3 regions of the Phyllobacterium ifriqiyense genome follow, and region 1 is predicted to be linked to each of the others. Evidence: predicted binding sites of a transcription regulator. Region 1 holds the regulator's gene; each other region holds the start of a gene.

Region 1 (6,797 bases):
AATGACAGCAAAGCGTACTGTGTTCCAGACTGCATTCCACCATGCTGGATCGACGAGCAGGCCGGAATAAAGCGTGCGCCCGCTTTTCAGCTGGACCCATGAAAGATAGTTCTTGAATCCCACCCATTTAGCTTCCCCCATATTTGTGAGCGAAGCATCGGTGAAGGAAAAATAGATGGTTCGGATCAATGGCCAGCCAGCCACGATTGCCAAAGCAATGATCATCGGTATGAGGAAAAGCTGAGCCGAGCGGGATCGCTGGCGTAACAGATCTGATCGCAATGCTGTTGAGGTCATGTTTGAATTCCTGCCCAGGAAAAACATCGGGATGTGAACTCAGGCAGTCGGTGCGAGCGGATTGTCAGGAGGCTTCCAACCGCTCGCACCGTGCCCTTATGCTGGCAGAAAACTACCAGCTACCTCCCTGAAGCTCGGCGATCTTGGCTTCAAGTACTTCAATGTTTTCAGCGGCCGTGCCATTTCCGGACAATGTGTCGTGAACAGCACTCCAGAACATTGAGGAGACTTCGTTATACTTGACCTTTGTCGGAGCAGACGGTCGTGGAACCGCCGTTTCAAAAACCGGCTTCCACAATGGGATCAAAGGCTGCGCTGCAGCGATGTCCTTGTCATCGTAGAGCGATTTAATGGTCGGCAAATGAGAAATATTGATTGCCATTTCCTTTTGCTGCTTTTCATCTGCCAGGAACAAAGCAAGCTTTATGGCCTCATCCGGTGATTTGGAATATTTTGAAACAGCCACATTCCAACCGCCCAGCGTTGCGGCAGATTTCTCGCCCTCTTTTCCCACGGGCAGCGGCGCAACATCGAACTTACCTTTGACGGCGCTGTCAGCGCCTTGGCTCAATGAATAAGCGTAAGGCCAATTCCTCATGAAGACGGAATTGCCTGTCTGCCAGACCCCGCGGGACTCTTCTTCCTTATAGGCCAGCGCACCCTTTGGCGATATGGTGTCTATCCAACCTTTGGCACGATCAATCGCAGCAACCGCCTCCGGATTATTGACCGAGATCGTACCGTCAGCCTCAACAATCTGGCCGCCGCCGGATGATTTTATCCATTCCAATGCATTACAGGTTAAACCCTCATAGGCATTTCCCTGAAACACAAATCCGAACATTCCCTTGTTTCCGGCTTGGCGCTCGCCATCCTGCACTTCCTTGGCGGTCGCAGCCATTTCATCCCATGTCTTGGGGACCGGCTTCTTGTACTTTTCGAGCAGATCCTTGCGATAATAAAGTGCTGGCGCATCTGTGTATAATGGCAGGGCAACCAATTTGCCGTCCACTGTCTGGCTTTCAATGATCGACGGGAAATGCTGGTCGACCACGCCTTTTGCCGCTTCGGTCAAATCGAGAAATTGCTCTGATAGCTGAGGCGCCCAAACCACATCGGTCTTATAGACATCGATATCCGAGTTTCCGGCTGCAAGCCAAAGGCGATACTGACCGAAATTGTCAGAACTGCTTGATGGCATCGCCACAATGGAAACCTTGTTGCCCGTTTCTTTTTCAAAGCGGTCAAGCTGCTTGCGCAACTCGGCATTTTCATTGCCGGTCGAGCTGTAAACAATAGAAAGATTGGCTGCATAGGCACCTGAAGACAACAGCGCTGTAAGCAGGATGCCCGCCAAAACTGAACTCTTTTTCATAAATCCTCCCAGAAATATTTAATGGATCAACCCATGCCGGACGGCACTCAATCCCCAATTGACGATCCTCCTCAAGCACATCAGATAGTGAAATTAACCTATCCAAAGCGCTTTGGATAAAAGGTGTCAAAACGCAAAACGAATGTCAATAAATAGTTTATGAACGCCATTAATCAGGCAAATAAAATTGTGCAGATCATTTAAAGCGCTTTGAAGTATGATTATATTACGAAGGCAAAGACATCTAACGACGCAGATAGGAATACAGTTTTGGACCGTCCGGCATGAAGCTGAAAGAACTCGCTGAAAAGCTCAACCTCTCCCAGACGACCGTTAGCCGCGCGCTGAACGGTTATCCGGAAGTGAATGAGGCTACGCGCGAGCGCGTCAATAAAGCGGCATTGAAATTTGGCTATAGCGCAAATGCAAATGCCCGACGTCTAGCCATGGGCCGTGTCGGTGCTATCGGTCTGGTTATCCCCGCAGATTCCAGCCAGCGATTTGGGCCTCATACCGCGGAATTTCTTGCCGGTTTGGCGGAGCGCCTTTCCCGGGACGAGATTGATTTTCTGCTCAGTCCCATTGTCGATAATGACGAGATTTCGGTTTATAAGCGCCTGATTTCGAGCAAACGGGTTGATGCGATCATCGTCTCCGGGCCTGTTTTGGTCGATGAGCGCGTATCCATGCTGATCGATGCAAACTTTCCCTTTGTTCTGCATGGCCGTACGAACATAGACAGGCCCCATGCCTGGCTGGATATCGACAATCAGGGCGCATTCTATCAGGCCGCAAGCCACCTCCTCGACCTTGGACATCGGCATATAGCCATGATTGACGGGTTAAGAGGGTTTACGTTCTCTGAGCATCGCGAGCTTGGATATCGCCAAGCGCTAAGCGAACGCGGCGTCGAAATCGACCCGCGCTTCATCGTACACGACTACTTCTCTGATGAAATCGGCTTTCGTGAAACGCAACGGCTGCTTTCATGCACTCCGCAACCGACAGCAATCATTGCAGGATCAATGATGACCGCTTTGGGTGTGTCACGTGCAGTTCGCAACAAGGGTTATCAGTTGGGCAAACAAGTATCGCTCATCACCCATGACGATGTCTTTCCATATCTCAATGCCAGCAACATGGTTCCATCCATGACCACCACGCGATCATCAATGCGCTCCGCCGCCACGAGAATCGCTGAAATGCTCGTGCGCGTCCTTGATGGCGAACCCGTGGACAATATTCATGAATTATGGCCCGTAGAACTCACAGTGCGCCAGTCGAGCGGTCCTCCGATAAGCGGATAGGCCCATATTTTGCGTCATTCCATCTGATTTTCAGAGTAATTGGGCATATAGGGCTGGTTTATACCAGATATTAATCCTTGTGGAACACAACTGGAACATATAGTGTTTGTTCTGGTTTTGTTTTTCCGATTCCACACTTAAGGATCGCCCCTATGCTGACGCGCAAACAACATGAACTTCTGCTCTTCATACATGAACGGTTGAAGGAAACGGGCATTCCCCCTTCTTTTGATGAAATGAAGGATGCACTTGATCTCGCATCCAAATCCGGCATTCATCGCCTGATTACCGCACTGGAGGAGCGAGGATTTATTCGTCGGCTAGCAAATAGGGCACGGGCGCTGGAAGTGCTTCGCCTGCCCGACTCGATTGCGCCGGGTCTGAACGCGCAACGCAAATTTTCTCCGAGCGTTATTGAAGGCAGTTTGGGACGAAATGTTGCGCCGCCTCGCCCGCAAGCAAGCACTGCCGATATTGTTGCTGCCAACATGATCAGCATTCCTGTTATGGGACGTATCGCTGCCGGTGTGCCGATCGCTGCAATTCAAAACCAGACTCACATGCTCAATCTCCCGCCCGATATGATCGGCAGCGGTGAGCATTATGCGCTTGAGGTCAAAGGTGACTCCATGATCGAAGCGGGTATTTTTGATGGCGACACTGTTGTTATCAAGCGCGGAGATACCGCGAGCCCCGGTGAAATCGTTGTGGCACTCGTGGATGATGAAGAAGCAACCTTGAAGCGTTTTCGCCGAAAAGGTGCATCCATTGCTCTCGAAGCAGCAAACCCCGCCTATGAAACCCGCATCTTTGGACCGGACCGCGTTCAGGTACAGGGCAAGCTGGTCGGTCTGATACGCAGATATTGATGGCGTTTATACTTCGCTGGACGGTGTGCTTTTGTTCGTAGGCTCCATTCGAACAGCCACAGAATAGCAGCTAGCGAAAAATGTTTGGGACTACCATAAACGCCGAACTACATTTTATTGCTTGTATCCGGTGGTTTCTTGGATAGTTGCCGCTCTTCAAGATTGCGCGCGGCGCGGGAATAGATGCGGTAATTATTCCAAGGGCGATTGGGCGTGCCAATCGCATACTTTATATCAACCGAATTCAGGCGTTGAGAAAGCTCTTGTTTTGCCAAATCGGTGCCAACTGGTGTGGAATCGGCTTTGACAGAGTCAGATTGTGGAGCATCAAACCTGATCTCCGCAGCGCCTTTGAGCGCCAGCATTTGCGATGAAAGTAACAATTTTCCAGCATTTGGACAATTTGGAGCCTTCGCGGCAAAAGCCAAAATGATGATATCCCCTTCTAGGCATGCATCTGCCGTTCTTGTTGCATCATCGGTATAGGCAACGATTAATCCTCCTGGCTCCCGGGCAGTGCAAAGCTTATCGGCACATTCGAATTGAGCGCCGCTTGCAACATCGCCTTTCATTGCCGGCTTAATGATCTGCCCGGCCCTATACCCCAACTGCCAATTATCGAGGCTGAAGGCGCTGCCCGCTTGTTTATTGATCGCCAGATGGTCGTCGTCCGTTCTTAACGCGACCAGTTTTCCGTCTTCTGAGACCACAATCGCAGGATAGGATGCCCGTCCCGTCAAACCAATTGCCAATGCTACCAATGGCAAGGCAAGCAGGCGCAACCACGTTGAAAGAAATAGAAGAAGCAAAAGCCCTATCGCCATAAGAATAAGCGAAGTTTCGGACATCAGCCCAAGATTTCCACTTGGTGAATGCGACGCCACGGCTTTTGCTATGGCGATAACAATCTCGATGCCCCATCCCATGATTTTAAACGGAAGCCAATCGAGGTCAAAAGGCATGGCGAGCAGGCCAAGCACTGCGAAGGGCATCACGAGAATTGAGACAATTGGCAGCGCCAAGGCATTCCCGACAAGGCCAAAAGGAGCGGTATTATTGAAATGATAGGCAGCAAAGATCGAGCTGGCTCCGCCAGCGACCAGCGAGGTCATGGCAATGCCGCCAATATAGGCCGTTGCTTTCGATGGAAACAGCCATATGCCGGCCTTGGCACTTGTCTGTTTTCGTAGGCCTCGCCTCAAATGGTAGCGTGACCACCAGCTATAGAAAGCTATAAGGGCAGCAGTTGCTGAATAGGACATCTGGAAACTTGGTCCGAGAATTTCATGTGGTGAAACCGCGATTGTAATTGAGGCGGCAATTGCGAGATTACGCATCGATATCGCCGCGCGATCCACGGTCATTGCAAGCAACATAACTGCCAGCATCACAAAGCTGCGTTGTGCGGCAACATCGGCGCCTGAAAGCAGAAGATAGAATGCCGAGTCAAACAGGGCGATGACAGCCGCGAGTTTCTTGACGGGATAGCGGGCCGATGCACTTGGAAAGAATGCGAATACAGCGCGCAGCGAACCTATGCTGATTGCAGCCACCAATGCCATATGGAAGCCGGATATGGACAAAATATGTGACAAGCCGCTGCGGCGCATGGCATTGTTGGTCTCCTCGCTTATGCCGTCGCGCTGCCCTGTCACCAGCGATGTCGCAATATCGCCCGGCTCCCCTTTAATGCTTTTCAATATGCGATGGGTGAGTTGCTGGCGAATATTGCTAATTGTCAGGAATGCCGCTGCTGCTATTCCGGCCTTTGGCGCGACATTGGCTTTTTGAGGCAGGCCCAGCAAAAAGCCGTTGGCTCCAATGCCGCGATAATAATTGTTAAAGGCAAAATCGTAATTGGCTGGCCGAACCGGGCCCGATTGCGGACGCAGATGGACCAGTGCTTTGAGTCCATCGCCAATGCTCAAATCTCGCGGCAAATGACGTGCAGAAACCGCAATACGCTCCGGTCCATAACGCAATGAAGGACGTTCGGTGCCTATGACGTCAAGGATCACCCGCCATCCTCCGTTTGCATCCTTTGCCAATGCTGAAATACGCCCCGTCACCCGGGTCGTCACTTCAGACCCAAGCATAGGCGTCGCTGCTCTGTTGGTTTCCAGCTTTGCGCAAACCATGCCCGCCGTGATTGCCATGAAGCCGAGACAGACCATCCTTATCGACGGTCTGTTGTGTGCCAGCAGATAAAATCCGACAAGCAGCGTGATTCCCAGGATCATCGGGCTTAGTCTTGGCTCTCCGCTTGCGCCGAAATAAAGGATAGCTCCAGTTCCAGCGAACACCGGCAGAAACAAGAATTTCGCGCCTCGCGCAATCTCGTCGTTGATTGCCGCCGGAATTCCATGGGCAATGGCTTGCAGCTTGCCTTCGACTGACCGTTTGAATACGGCGACACGGCCATTCGAGCCAACGCCATAATGATCGATCGTTCCGGTGCCAGATGTTTTGACAAGCGGCTGCCCAAGACTTTCCGGTTGAAACCAGAAAAGTCTTTCGCTCGTTTTCTCGTCGGTTGACGGTTCGGCCATTGATCCCCATTTCTGCCAATGCCCTTGCACGACAGCACCGCTATGGTACATCAACGCCAAATCAATTCGATTGGACGTTCGACTAATAGACCGAACTGCCCTGGAGACCCTATGTCATCTTCTGTCGTTACCCGTTTCGCTCCCTCGCCCACCGGCTTTCTGCACATTGGCGGCGCTCGTACAGCCCTGTTCAACTGGCTTTACGCCAAGCATACGGGCGGTAAAATGTTATTGCGCATTGAGGACACTGATCGCGAGCGTTCGTCCGAAGCAGCTGTAACCGCCATACTTGATGGATTGAAATGGCTTGGTCTTGATTGGGATGGCGAGGTTGTCTCCCAATTTGATCGTGCTCCGCGCCATCGCGACGTAGCTGAAGAACTGGTTACCAAAGGCAAAG
Region 2 (6,797 bases), 1.2 Mb from region 1:
CCGCAAAACTTGAAGATGGCCTGTTCGATGGCGGCCTGGACGGTGTGGCCGTTTTCCTGACGCTGCCAACCTGCATATGGCGTACCATCATACTCGACAGTAAGCTTGTAGCGGGGCATTAGAGTGCTCCAAAAGCTAGAGCATACTGCAGGACGCCGGTCGATGGCGCATCGGCAAAAGCTAAAGCCTGCAGATATTCCCCTTGATAAGCGCTCTCAAAACCAGCAGCGCGCAGATGCTCATAGCCAAATCTGCCGTAATAAGCCGGATCGCCAAGAACGAGCGATAAGGTCTCTCCTGCAGCGACAAGTTCCGTATGGGCCGTTTGAATGAGGAGACTCCCAACACCTTGCTTTTGAAACTTCGGCAATACTGCCAAAGGCGCCAAAGCGACAGCGTCGTGGTTCTTACCGGTGATCTTCACGCGTGAAAACAGGATGTGTCCTGCCAGAATCCCGTTTTTCCGGGCAACAAGCTCGAGCAGAACATCATTATTTTCTCTCAACCGAGAAATCAACTCAACTTCGCCGGTTTCCCCGAAGGCACGCTCGACAAGGTTGGCAACTTCAGGATAATCGTCAGGGCTTGTAGTCTGGACCGTGACGTCACTCATGGCAGTCGTGTGCCTTGCGCGATTTTAGCCCCGCGCTGAAACTCCTGCCCATCCATGGCTTTGCCGCCTGCACGCTGCAATGTCCGCAGACGGACAGCTCCTTCGCCGCAGGCAATGCGCAAATCGTCGTCCAATACGGTTCCGGGGGCACCTACGCCTGTGGCGAGCACTGAGCGCAGAAGTTTGACACGCTCCAGATCGTCGCCAATTTCCATTTCACACCAGGTACCGGGAAACGGCGCCAGGCCACGAATACGGTTGTGAACGTCTATGGCTGGCTGGGTCCAGTCGATGCGGGTTTCGACCTTGGTAATCTTGGAGGCGTAGGTTACGCCCTCATCGGATTGCGGCGTGAGGGTTAGGCTGTCGCGTTCCAGAGCGGCAACGGCGCGCACCATCAGATCAGCGCCGGCCATGCTAAGCTGGTCATGCAGTTCGCCCGCCGTCATGTCAGCCGTAATGTTGATTTTCTCGACCATGGCGACCGGCCCAGTATCGAGACCTTCATCCATCTTCATGATCATGATGCCGGTTTCAAGGTCACCAGCCATAATGGCACGCTGAATTGGCGCAGCTCCCCGCCAGCGCGGAAGCAATGAGGCATGTCCATTATAGCAACCGAGGCGGGTGCCCTCGAGAATTTCTTTCGGTAAAATCAGGCCATAGGCGACAACAATCGCAACATCGGCCTTAAGGTCGATAAAGGCCTGCTGCTCATCCGGATCTTTCAGGCTCTTGGGTGTGCGGACCTCGATGCCGAATTGCTCCGCATTCCGGTGAACAGGCGAAGGGGTCAGCTCAAGTCCACGCCTGCCAGCAGGGCGTGGTGGCTGGCTGTAAACCGCAACAATTTCATGGCCCTGACCGATCAGCGCATTGAGAATAGGCACGGAAAAATCCGGCGTGCCCATAAATATAATTCGCAAACTCATCGCCTAAACCGCCAATCGACTTGTGGGGCGATCCTTGGCGAGTTTCTTGAACTTCTTCACCACCATTTCACGCTTCAACCGCGAAATGTAATCGATGAACAAAATACCGTTCAAATGATCGATCTCATGTTGAAGGCATGTGGCCAAAAGTCCGTCCGCTTCGACTTCTTGGGGCTTCCCCTCAATATCGAAATAGGAAACGCGAACCTGTTTGGGCCGCTCGACTTCCGCATAGTAATCAGGGATGGAAAGGCAGCCCTCTTCGTAAATATTCCGCTCGTCGCTGGACCAAAGCACCTGTGGGTTGATGTAAACCTGCGGCGCCTTCGGCTCGTCCTCTTTGGCAAGATCAATGACCAGCATCTGGATGGGTGTGCCGACCTGAATGGCCGCCAGACCAATGCCGGGCGCATCATACATTGTGTCCAGCATATCAGCGGAAAATTTGCGCAAATCCACGTCAAAACTTTCGACAGGTTTGGAAACTTGACGAAGCAGCGGATCGGGAAGGATGACGAGCGGTTTGATAGACATGTCCTTCACCTAATATCTCGATTTTCAGCCGTCAATGCGGCATCAGACCCAATCATAAAAATGTTCATGTTTTGATCTCACATTTGCCAATCGAATCGGTTACTCTAGGGTTATGGAAACTTCAATTTCTCTCGATCAAACGCTGTTTCAGCTCGGCGCGACCTCAATATCTGTAGGCGCAACACTGTTTACAGTGGCGTTTGTCATGGCTTTGGTGGTGATTTTTGCCATTGTTGCTGTCCATGCGGGCAGCACGGATGCGGCTTGTCGCGGAGATACAGGCGGAAGATCGTGCCCGCGACGCGGAAGCGCGAATGGGAGAAATTCTTAAAAGCCAATCTGAAATGCAAGGTCGCATGCAGACAATGGCTGAACTTTTCGGTTCTCGTCAGGCAGAGCTTAATCAATCCATTCGGGAGCGGCTTGACGGCATGACCACCCGAATTGGCCAGACCATGACCGATCAGACCAAGTCCACGCACGAAAATCTCGCCAAACTGCAAGAACGGCTGGCGGTCATCGATACGGCGCAGAATAATATTCAAACGCTTGCGGGTCAGGTCGTCCAATTACAGGCAATTCTTGCCAATAAACAGACGCGTGGGGCCTTCGGTCAGGCGCGGATGGAAGCGATTATCGCCGATGGTCTGCCGCAGGGCGCTTATGAGTTTCAGGCAACCCTGTCGAATGGAAGCAGACCTGATTGCGTGGTTCGCATGCCCAATGGTGCAGCAAATCTGGTCATTGATGCCAAGTTTCCCCTGGAAGCCTGGAACGCCATACGTGAATCCGAAACGCCGGAAGGCAAGAAGATCGCCGCTACTCAGTTCCGGCGCGATATCGAGATTCATATTCGTGATGTTGCAGAAAAATATCTTATCAATGGCGAGACGCAGGATACGGCGTTTCTGTTTGTGCCCTCGGAATCGGTCTTTGCTGAAATTCATGAGAATTTCGAAGGCGTGATCCAGAAGGCGCATCGCTCGCGTATCGTGATCGTATCGCCCTCATTGCTGATGCTATCCATTCAGGTCATTCAGGCTGTGCTCAAAGACGTACGCATGCGGGAACAGGCGCATTTGATACAGGGCGAAGTCATCCGGTTGATGGAAGATGTTGGCCGTCTTGATGATCGTGTGCGGCGTCTGCAAACCCATTTCAGTCAGGCAAACAAGGATATTGACGATATTCTGGTATCTTCCAGCAAGGTGACCAAGCGCGGCCAGAAGATCGAAGCGCTGGAATTTGCGGAAGCGCCAGTGGGCGAAACAAAAGCGCCCGATACAACGCGGTCGGCAGCTTCCACGACAGGCCAATTGCGCTTGCGGGTGGTCGATGGCGAGGAGTAAGGCCAGACTGTATCTGACCTGACGGATAATTCCGATCTTAGCCAGCTTCGATGGTTTTGCGCCGAACCTCCCAGGTTCCGGTCGTCTGCGGCTTGACGAAGAGGCTGATAATATCAGGATTGGCTTTTTTCAGAGCCGCTTCGATGCGTTGAACACAGGCTTCGATTTCTGGCGCGCGCATGTGATCTTCGAATTCCACACTGAGGCTCGCCGCGATCTGTTTTGGACCCATATGGACTGTTAGCACCCCATTGGCGCGTTGAACTGCCGGGTCCTGGTTGGCAATGTCGAGGATTTGCTGATCCACCTCTGGGAGTGCAGCCTCGCCCATCAGCAAGCCCTTGCTCTCTCGCGCCAGAAAAATCGCGGTTCCGCCAAGTATGATCGAAATTCCGATAGAGGCGACACCGTCCAATTCTGGAATATCGAAGAGTTGCGCGGCGGAAATGCCAACAAGAGCAATAACAAGCCCGAGCAGGGCAGCTGTGTCTTCGAACAATACCGTAAAGACGCTTGGATCTTTGCTAATCCGCACCGCCTCGACGTAACCAAGGTCGCCTTTAACAGTGCGAAATTCCTTCAACGCTATGTACCAGGAGGTTCCCTCGAACAACATGGCAAGGCCAAGAACAACATAGTTGATGATAGGATTTTCAACGGGCTCCGGATCAAGAATATGGATCACGCCTTCATAGAAGGACACCCCGGCACCCACGGCAAAGACCAACAAGGCGACGATGAAACTCCAGAAGTATAGCTCCCGGCCATGGCCGAGCGGATGACTACGGTCGGCAGGTCTGGCCGCGCGGCGCAGACCAAAGAGGAGAAGCGCTCCATTTCCGGTATCAACCAGAGAGTGGACACCTTCCGAAAGCATGGCGGAACTGCCGGTAAAGAAAGCCGCGACAAACTTGGTGACGGCAATCAGAAGATTGCCAAGTATCGCTGCGTAAATAACTTTTTTGGATCCGGCATGCGCTTTCGCCGATTGTGTTGCCATGGTCTGCCCCCTGTCCTTCGGAGAACGCCAAATGTTTTGTAAGGTTCCGGCTTGCGGCAGTAAGTGGTCGATATGATGCTAGTGGTTTTGCATCTCATGCGCTAACTCTTCCACAAACAGTGTAGGGCGACATGACTGATTCCACAGTAGAGCAAGCAATATTTCTAGGGTTGGATACGGGCGGGACCTATACCGACGCCGTACTCTGGTCGGAAGAGCGCGGCGTTATTGCCAAGGCAAAAGCGCTTACGACACGCCATGATTTGAGTGTTGGCATTTCTGGCGCGGTCGATGCCATCATTGCCGAAGCTTCTGTGCTTCCAGCCGACATCCGGCTTGTGTCAATGTCGACGACACTGGCCACCAACGCGTTGGTTGAGGGCCAGGGCGGGCGCATCGCATTGGTGATGATCGGATTTTCCGATGCTGATCTGGAGAAGGCAGGATTGAAAGATGCTCTTGGCAACGATCCTGTCATATTTATCCCGGGTGGTCATGACGTCTATGGTCGTGCTCAACCTTTCGATGCGTCATCCCTTGAAAAGGCATTGCCACATCTGAAATCTGAAGTGACAGGCTTTGCCATTTGCGCCTATTTTGCCGTGCGCAATCCGGAGCATGAGATTGCCGTGCGCGATCTTGTGCATGATAAGACAGGGCTGCCAGTCACATGCAGCCATGAATTGTCGGCCAAATTGAACGGTCCCAAACGGGCATTGACGACAGTCCTCAATGCCCGGCTGATTGCGATGATTGACCGGCTTGTCGCGGCCACGGAAGGTTTTCTGGACAAGCGCGGGATTCATGCACCTTTAATGGTCGTTCGCGGCGATGGTGCGCTGGTTTCTGCCGCATTTGCCCGCCACCGGCCCATTGAAACCATTCTTTCGGGGCCGGCAGCAAGTCTCGTTGGCGCGCGTCATATGACCGGCCTCGACAATGCGATTATTTCCGATATTGGCGGCACGACGACTGATGTTGCCGTGCTGGATGATGGCCGCCCCAGGCTTGATCCCAATGGTGCCACAGTTGGTGGGTTTCGCACCATGGTTGAAGCCGTGGCGATGCGTACCTTTGGCCTTGGCGGGGACTCGGAAGTGTCGCTGGACGACAATGCCATGACACCCGGGATCAAGCTTGGACCAAGACGGCTTGTGCCGCTGGCGCTTCTCGCGGCCAATCACGGTTCCATGGTTATCGAGCATCTGGCCCGTCAGGTTAAAGCGGTCAATGCAGGACGGCTAGATGGACGTTTCGCCTTGCGCACAGGTGTGCCGGTGCAAATGGCGTCTGGCCTGAGCAAGGGAGAGGCCGAGCTTTACGAGCGTATGACCACAGAGCCACAGCCGCTTGATCGTCTATTGGCCTCGGTGTCGCAGACGGCAGCAATAACACGGCTGGTCTCTCGCGGATTGGTTCATCTTGCGGGGTTCACGCCCTCGGATGCCTGTCATGTTTTGGGTCTTCAGAACAATTGGAATGCCGAAGCAGCGCGGTATGGTGCTATTCTTTATGCAAGGCGCAAGGATGGGGCGGGTCGTCCTTTTTGCGATACGCCGGAAGAGGTTTCGCGCCGAACCTATGATGCTCTTATCAGGCGTTCATCCGAGGTCGTTCTTGAAACAGTCTTTGCGGAGGACGGGCTTGAGGGGCAGGAAACCGTCGCAAGCGCACTCGTTCAGCGAGCATTATCTGGGGTGGGCGGTATTGCCGGTATCAAATTGCATATCGACCGGCCCCTAATCGGACTTGGAGCGTCAGCACCCGTCTATTACCCTGCTGTGGGCGACGAGCTTGGTGTTCAATGTATCGTTCCCGTTGATACGGATGTGGCAAACGCTTTGGGAGCCGTTGTCGGACAAGTCCGGGTGTCACTGGAAGCGCATATAAGCCAGCCTGTTGAAGGTCTTTTCCGGGTAATGGCGGGTGAAGCTGTTCAGGATTTTCAGCTTGAGGAAGATTCAATCGCATTTGCCGAATCAACACTGAAGGATCAGGTGCAGCGACTGGCGCTCGAGGCCGGTACGGACGAGCCTCACATCACAATTATTCGCAAGATCAGCGCGGCAACGGTGGAAGATCAGCGAAAATTCATTGAAGCGATCTTGATCGCTACAGCGTCAGGGCGTCCGCGGATCGCACACTAATCGATTTCAATCGATACAGATTTCAACACAGACCATCGGAGAATTGACTGCACTGGCCTTGGCGTGTTCAAGGATATGCAATGCAAATCTATAAGGACATGATCATGGGCGAACGTATCGAAATGAATGGTCTGAAAGTGGCTCCAGAGCTTCACGATTTCGTTGTGAATGAAGCCATTCCCGGAACAGGCGTCGATGCGGCACAGTTTTGGTCAGGTTTTG
Region 3 (6,797 bases), on a different contig from region 1:
CAGGTCGGTTACAATCCTTGATGCTTCTTTAATGGCGCCGGCATTGTCAGGAAGTTCCACCCCTTCATCATCGCGGGTCCTGCCGTCGCCATTGTCCAAATCGAAGTAATATCGGCTCATGCTTTTTCCTCTTCTGGAACATAAGCCTCTTTGAAGGATTAGGTTCCTACAGGTGCCGATAAAATTTCAACACGCCCTCTGGAGTACGTTTCTTTGATTGAATCCTTGCTACTGAAACTTGAGAGTCACGATGTCGTATCAGTTGCGGAAAAGTCATTACTGCAATCAATGATAACCCAGGACAAGAATTTTTCCGCGGATGAGGATCTTGTCGTCGAAGGAAGCCGTCCGAGGTATAGTACACTTCTGGTGGAGGGCTTTGCTGCTCGCTACAAGGTACTTGAAAATGGGAGTAGGCAAATTACATCTCTGCATGTTTCCGGCGATTTTGTGGACCTTCATGCCTTTCCTTTGAAGGTTATGGATCATGGCATTGTTGCACTCACACCTTGCCGCATAGCTCTTTTCGATCACAACGATATCAACATGGTTACCGAGAGATTTCCCCATCTCACGCGATTGCTGTGGCTGCAAACCCTTATCGATGGCTCTATTCACCGGGAGTGGATCGTGGGAATGGGACGGCGACCCAAGAAAATACATCTCGCCCATTTGATTTGCGAGCTTTTCATCCGTCTGCGAGTGGTGGGCCAGACACGGGATAATTCGTTTAGCTTTCCTCTCACACAAGCCGAGCTGTCAGATGTGATGGGCATATCAGTGGTCCACCTGAACAAAAGCCTGCAAATGTTACGGCAGGAAAATTTCTTCAAATGGGCGGGTAAGATCGTGACTATTCTCGATTGGGAGCGTCTTAAAGAGTATGCCGATTTCAGTCCTCTTTATCTCAACTTAAGTGCCGAACCGCGCTAGTTCCAGAGGGGGGCTGCCTTCAAACAGGATCATTCGAGTACGCTGGCACGTTGAGGGAGCCCTTTCTTGGAAGGCCATGAACAAGCTCCCCGCGCTCTCTTTAATGAAGACGCGCGCGATGTGGCGCAGGTGAGCGCAGAAAACCGACTATAAACCACCGATCAGTCTATGGACCGCATGGGCCGGATATTATCAACGCTGATATCGCCAACAATGACCCCTCGCGTCAGATCGGTTCTATCGCTTTCAATCTCGATGATCGTATAGAGCTTGTCATCGCGGAAGGCACTTGCATTGAAAGTGGTAACATCATCGGCAGGTGCCGCATCGACTTCCATAAAATCAAGCTCGCGGCCCGCGGCTACAATTCTTGCATCGCCACTGGTCCGCGCAGCCACCACGACCTCTCCTTGAAACGGCGAGTTCTCCCATCGGGGATCGTCAGGTGAGGCGGTCGGCACAACCCTATAGACGTGAAGTCTTTCGCCTTGGCCGACAAGGCCGGACGAGCGGCTCGCAGCATCGGCAATCTGCGCTTCACTTTCTACGGATTGTCCAAAGGATGTCGGGCTGCTCTTATCGAAAGCAGGATTGCCTCCGGATCTATCTTCATTTGACATTGGGAACCTCCCTGAGTTGTCGTTGGAACGAGCTGGCAGGGTTTTCGTTCCCCAGGCTTACAACCTAAAGAAGATTTTTGGCGTCAGCCTGTTGCCGCGTGAAGTCGATCACCGGCCACTCCTGCGTTGTTTCGGCTTGTACGGGCCGCTCGAGATAGGTCGACAGCACGACATAGCTTCGCGTCGCCTTCACACCTGGCGTTGCGTACAGTTGCGCCAGCAAATGTTCAAGAGCTTGAGTCCCGTTCGTGCGAACCTTGAGCAGCATGCACGCGTCGCCCGCTACCGAATGGATTTCCTCCACTTCCGGGTACTGGCTTATTGCCAGCAAGGTCGGTGTTTTCCCCCAGCCTGTTGTGTCCACATGGACAAACGCCAGAAGCGATTTTTCTACACTTGCGGGGTCTATCAGTGTTGAGACGCTTTTGATCGCTCCCCGCTGCCGCAAGCGTTTGACACGCTCATGTGCCGCCGGGGCCGAAAGGCCAACTCTCTGTCCAAGTTCAGCATAGCTGAGGGTCGCATCCCCCACCAGTTGACCTAACAATTTTCTGTCCATTGGGTCTGCCGTATGCGCCTCCCCTTTATGGTGCAGAATACCATCTGTTTTTTTCACGACCGTAAACTCCCTGGTTGCCGCCGAATAGTATTCGAATATTGTGAGCTTATGCAGAATGATAATCACGTAACAAGCGAAATTTCATCAATGTCGGTTCCCGCAATAGTCTGGGCCCTGACGGGATGCATTGGTCTGATCGGCTCAAATTCACTTGCACTGGGTCCGATTGCGCCGGCAATTGCCGATGGGTTCGACGTTGAAGTTCAGGACATTATGCTGGCATCTGCTGCCTTTGGGCTTGGGACCGCATTGGGGGCCATCGCTTTGGGGCAACTGATAGATCGGGCGGGCCCTCGTAGAACGCTTGCCTATGTCATGTTGATAATGGGGATCGGTTTTATCAGCAGTGGTGTAGCTCAAGGCGCAGTCGTCCTGACGATTTCTCAGTTTCTCGTCGGTATATCGGCCGGTGTCGCCCTGCCCGCAATTTATACTCTTGCTGCCGTCGTTGCCTCGCCCGGACATGAAGGGCGCACGATTGGCGTCGTACTCACGGGCTGGACGATCAGCATGGTGGCGGGTGTACCCCTTTCGACGTTGATCGCTGACGGTCTTGGCTGGCGTGCATTTTACATCGCAATCGCCGCAGCGGCACTCATTGCTGGAGCGGGATTATTGGTGAACGGGCAGGAGCATGAAGCACAGCGCAAGGGTGTTGCATCAAGAACGCCAATCACCGCCCTGACGATCAAAGGCGTACTGCCGCTTCTGGCAGCCTGTGGGTGTTTCATGGCGGCTTTTTACGGCGTCTATGCTTATGTCGGTGATCACTTGCATGTGAACCTGGAATATCCTGTGCGAGCCAACGGGCTTGCAGCAATCTCCTACGGAATCGGTTTTGGAAGCGCCGTATTTCTGGACCGTTATGTTGACGCCTATAGTGGCCGTCGCATTTTGCTCCCCTTAATTTTTCTGATGGTCGCCGTGGTTTACGCCGTGATGTCGCTCGTATCAGGCACCTACACCGGGGTTCTTGCCGTCATGGCAATCTGGGGCCTCGCAAATCACTTCGGCCTGAACGTGCTGATTATGCGACTAACGGCCCTGGAACCTTCACAACGTGGGGCAATAATGGGTCTCAATAGCGCCGTAACCTACCTTGCACTGTTCGCTGGGACTATCGTCATGGGTAAAGTCTACGCGGCCGAGGGGTTTGTTTACATTACTCTATGCGGGGGCTTGCTCAGCTTGCTTGCAAGCGTTTTTTCGCTCTGCGCGGCCTATGTGCAGAGCCCGGACTAATTGCAGCGGGAACGGCTGGCGTATGTCTTTGCACCGCCTTGAGTATTGAGCGAACGAATGTTATGTTCTATATTTGTTCCACAAGAATCAGAAATAGGAACTAGATTTTCGATGAGTGTTGCGCATCTTGATAAGTTGAACGTTGCACAACGCAAAGCTGTTGAATTTGGTATCGGATTACCTGACGGTCAAACTGCTGGCCCTCTTCTTATTATTGCGGGTGCCGGATCGGGTAAGACCAACACGCTTGCCCACCGGGTTGCTCACCTTATCCTGAATGGCGCCGATCCTCGCCGTATCCTCATGATGACCTTCTCCAGACGTGCATCCGCCGAAATGTCAAAACGGGTCGGCCGTATCTGTACTCAGGTGCTTGGGCAAAAGTCATCGATTATGACCGACGCCTTGGATTGGGCCGGAACATTTCATGGGATAGGCGCAAGGCTATTACGTGACTATGCCGAACAGATTGGGCTTGACCCAAACTTCACTATCCACGACCGGGAAGATTCGGCCGATCTGATCAATCTGGTGCGTCATGAGCTTGGATACTCCAAAACTGAGACCCGCTTTCCCACCAAAGCTACATGCCTGGCAATTTACTCTCGCGTCGTCAATTCCGAACGTCCTCTCAACGAGGTTCTCAAGGATGTTTTTCCCTGGTGCGCCATGTGGGAGACACAGCTTCGCCAGCTTTTTGCCGGTTATGTAGAAGCCAAGCAGGCACAGAATGTTTTGGACTATGACGATTTATTGCTCTACTTGGCGCAGACTGTTTGCACCCCGGATCTTGCCGAGGATATTGGCGGTCGATTTGATTATGTGCTTGTCGATGAGTATCAAGACACCAACCGGCTGCAATCCACCATTTTACTGGGCTTGAAGCCGGGCGGATGTGGTCTGACGGTAGTCGGTGATGACGCGCAATCTATTTATTCGTTCCGCGCTGCTACCGTTCGCAATATCCTCGACTTTCCAAGCTCGTTCACTCCACCGGCGGATGTCATCACACTTGACCGCAATTACCGCTCCACACAGCCGATCCTGAGTGCGGCAAACGGCGTGATTGATCTGGCATCCGAACGCTTCACAAAAAATCTCTGGACGGAGCGACAGTCTGCGGAAAGGCCGAGACTCGTCTCTGTGCGCGATGAAAACGAGCAGGCAAATTACATCGTCGAGCAGATATTGGAGACCCGGGAAATCGGAACAACTTTGAAACAGCAAGCGGTGTTGTTCCGTACTTCACATCACAGCGGACCCTTGGAAGTTGAACTGACCCGGCGCAACATTCCTTTCGTCAAATTTGGTGGATTGAAGTTTCTCGACAGCGCCCATGTTAAAGACGTATTGGCCATGCTTCGCTTTGCGCAGAACCCGCGTGATCGTGTTGCCGGATTCCGCCTCATGCAGATACTTCCAGGCGTTGGTCCTGCTTCGGCACAGCGCGCACTTGAAGACATGGCGATAGATGCGGACCCATTAAGTGCCCTCACCCAGCATCCGGCACCTCCGCGCGCCGGTGACAATTGGTCGGACTTCGTTTCGACCGTTCAACAACTAAGCGCCAGAAGGATGGGCTGGCCTGCCGAGATTGAGTTGGTCCGGCGTTGGTACGAACCGCATCTGGAGCGTATTCACGAAGATGCGCAAATGCGCCAGGCTGATATTCTTCAGCTTGAGCAAATTGCCAGCGGCTATCCTTCGCGAGAGAGATTTCTGACTGAACTCACTCTTGATCCGCCGGACGCGACAAGCGATCAATCTGGCGTCCCATTGCTGGATGAGGATTATCTCATCCTATCGACGATCCATTCAGCCAAGGGACAAGAATGGAAATCGGTTTATCTGCTCAATGTGGTAGACGGCTGCATGCCGTCCGACCTTGGTACCGGCTCAACTGCAGAGATCGAGGAAGAGAGGCGCCTGCTCTACGTCGCCATGACAAGAGCAAAGGATAGCTTGCACCTTGTCACCCCTCAGCGGTTTTTCACGCATGGCCAGAACGCCAAAGGCGATCGGCATGTTTACGCTTCCCGCACACGGTTCATTCCAGCCACTTTACTGCAATATTTCGAGTGCTGTTCATGGCCGATTGCACGCCCTGAGAACGCGAGGGAAACTGAGGCCCGTGGCGTTCGGGTTGATGTAGGTTCACGCATGCGTGCCATGTGGAGTTAGTTCCCTCACCGAGCCTTTGGCCACACAGTCAGGCTGTCACTCAATCGGCAAATGTGCTTGTCTTACCAAATCTGCCTTGAGTCGCGCGGTTTCCATTCCAAGTTCAATGAATTGGCGAGCATGTTTTGCAAGGGCCAAATTATCATCCCAAAGGTTACGCCAGATTGCGGTCTTAAGTGACAGATTTTCATCAACTATCGTCGTGGAAAAGGACTCAAAAGTTAGGTAATCGTCCCAGCCAATTGCGATCAATGAATCAAAGATAGCGCCGAAATCGATGCTGCCGGTGCCAAGATAGCCGCGATGACTTTCACCAATATGAATGTATCCAATTTTCTCGGCAGCATGCCGGATAGCTAATCCGACATCAGCTTCCTCAATGTTCATGTGGAATGTATCCAAATGCAACAAGACATTCGATGCACCGGTGTCGTGAATATAAGCCAGACCTTGAGCTGCTGTATTGAGCATATTGCTCTCGAAACGATTTACGATCTCGAGATTGAGCGTCACGCCTGCTGCTTTCGCATGGTCGGCGACTTTTGAAAGCGCCGTAACGCTGTTATCCCAGCCCCGTTTTGTCAAAGCATGTTCTTGCTTCCCATGCGCTGAAGTCAATATTCCCGCAAGCTTCGATCCGCCCAAGTCGCGGACAAGAGCAATCGCCTTGTCCAGAATATCCGTTCCATTGCCAACGATGGCCATATCGGAACTTGATATATCGCCATCAGGCGGCAAACCCATACTGATCGCTACATCGAGCCCAAGGTCTTGAATGCGCCCGGCCAGCCACTTTACATCGACCTGTCTTGGATCAAGATATGAAAATTCGATCAGCTTATAGCCCAGTTCATGCGTTCGGTTGAGCGCGTTTTCCAGATCGCCTTTTGATGAGCCTGCGCTCCAAACGAATGAGTGAACACCGATTTTTGACATGGAAGACTTTCTGGCAATTGAGAAGGGTTAAAAAAGACCTGCCCGCATCATTATCGCGGACAGGTCTTGACGAAAAACTCTACCGAGCGGCAGTCCAACCTTTGTATTCCCTTTATATTATCGGCAGTAATCAACTTGGGATCGAGAAGAACTGTCGTTTCGGCAGGTTTGTTTCCGTTCATCAAATCAACCGCCATCTTGAGGGAATCGCCGGCCATAACATAAGGATCCTGGGAGGCCGAAGCCTTGATCATCGACTTTCCACT

The links. Region 1 encodes LexA, which represses DNA repair genes until DNA is damaged. Its sites were predicted from a motif close to TGTTCNNNNTGTGTTCNG; they were not measured.
Region 2: a site for LexA is predicted at 2,141-2,158, ahead of def (peptide deformylase). Genes of this name have one in related genera too.
Region 3: a site for LexA is predicted at 3,478-3,495, ahead of QFZ34_RS03165 (ATP-dependent helicase). Genes of this name have one in related genera too.

The regions. Positions count from the first base shown of each region.
Region 1 covers NZ_JAUSZT010000003.1:2,742,002-2,748,798, forward strand. Annotated here, with positions in the region: gene QFZ34_RS21075 (carbohydrate ABC transporter permease) at 1-297, opposite strand, end outside; gene QFZ34_RS21080 (ABC transporter substrate-binding protein) at 410-1,672, opposite strand; gene QFZ34_RS21085 (substrate-binding domain-containing protein) at 1,957-2,979, shown strand; gene lexA (transcriptional repressor LexA) at 3,132-3,848, shown strand; gene QFZ34_RS21095 (ComEC/Rec2 family competence protein) at 3,956-6,397, opposite strand; gene gltX (glutamate--tRNA ligase) at 6,509-6,797, shown strand, end outside.
Region 2 covers NZ_JAUSZT010000003.1:1,507,174-1,513,970, forward strand. Annotated here, with positions in the region: gene truA (tRNA pseudouridine(38-40) synthase TruA) at 1-119, opposite strand, end outside; gene QFZ34_RS14890 (GNAT family N-acetyltransferase) at 119-613, opposite strand; gene fmt (methionyl-tRNA formyltransferase) at 610-1,539, opposite strand; gene def (peptide deformylase) at 1,549-2,079, opposite strand; partial or broken gene QFZ34_RS14905 (DNA recombination protein RmuC) at 2,322-3,428, shown strand; gene QFZ34_RS14910 (cation diffusion facilitator family transporter) at 3,466-4,428, opposite strand; gene QFZ34_RS14915 (hydantoinase/oxoprolinase N-terminal domain-containing protein) at 4,560-6,575, shown strand; gene QFZ34_RS14920 (malate synthase G) at 6,680-6,797, shown strand, end outside.
Region 3 covers NZ_JAUSZT010000002.1:329,850-336,646, reverse strand. Annotated here, with positions in the region: gene QFZ34_RS03190 (DUF6894 family protein) at 1-120, opposite strand, end outside; gene QFZ34_RS03185 (Crp/Fnr family transcriptional regulator) at 214-933, shown strand; gene QFZ34_RS03180 (hypothetical protein) at 1,095-1,553, opposite strand; gene QFZ34_RS03175 (Lrp/AsnC family transcriptional regulator) at 1,618-2,112, opposite strand; gene QFZ34_RS03170 (MFS transporter) at 2,260-3,414, shown strand; gene QFZ34_RS03165 (ATP-dependent helicase) at 3,526-5,595, shown strand; gene QFZ34_RS03160 (sugar phosphate isomerase/epimerase family protein) at 5,632-6,531, opposite strand; partial or broken gene QFZ34_RS03155 (ABC transporter substrate-binding protein) at 6,611-6,797, opposite strand, start outside.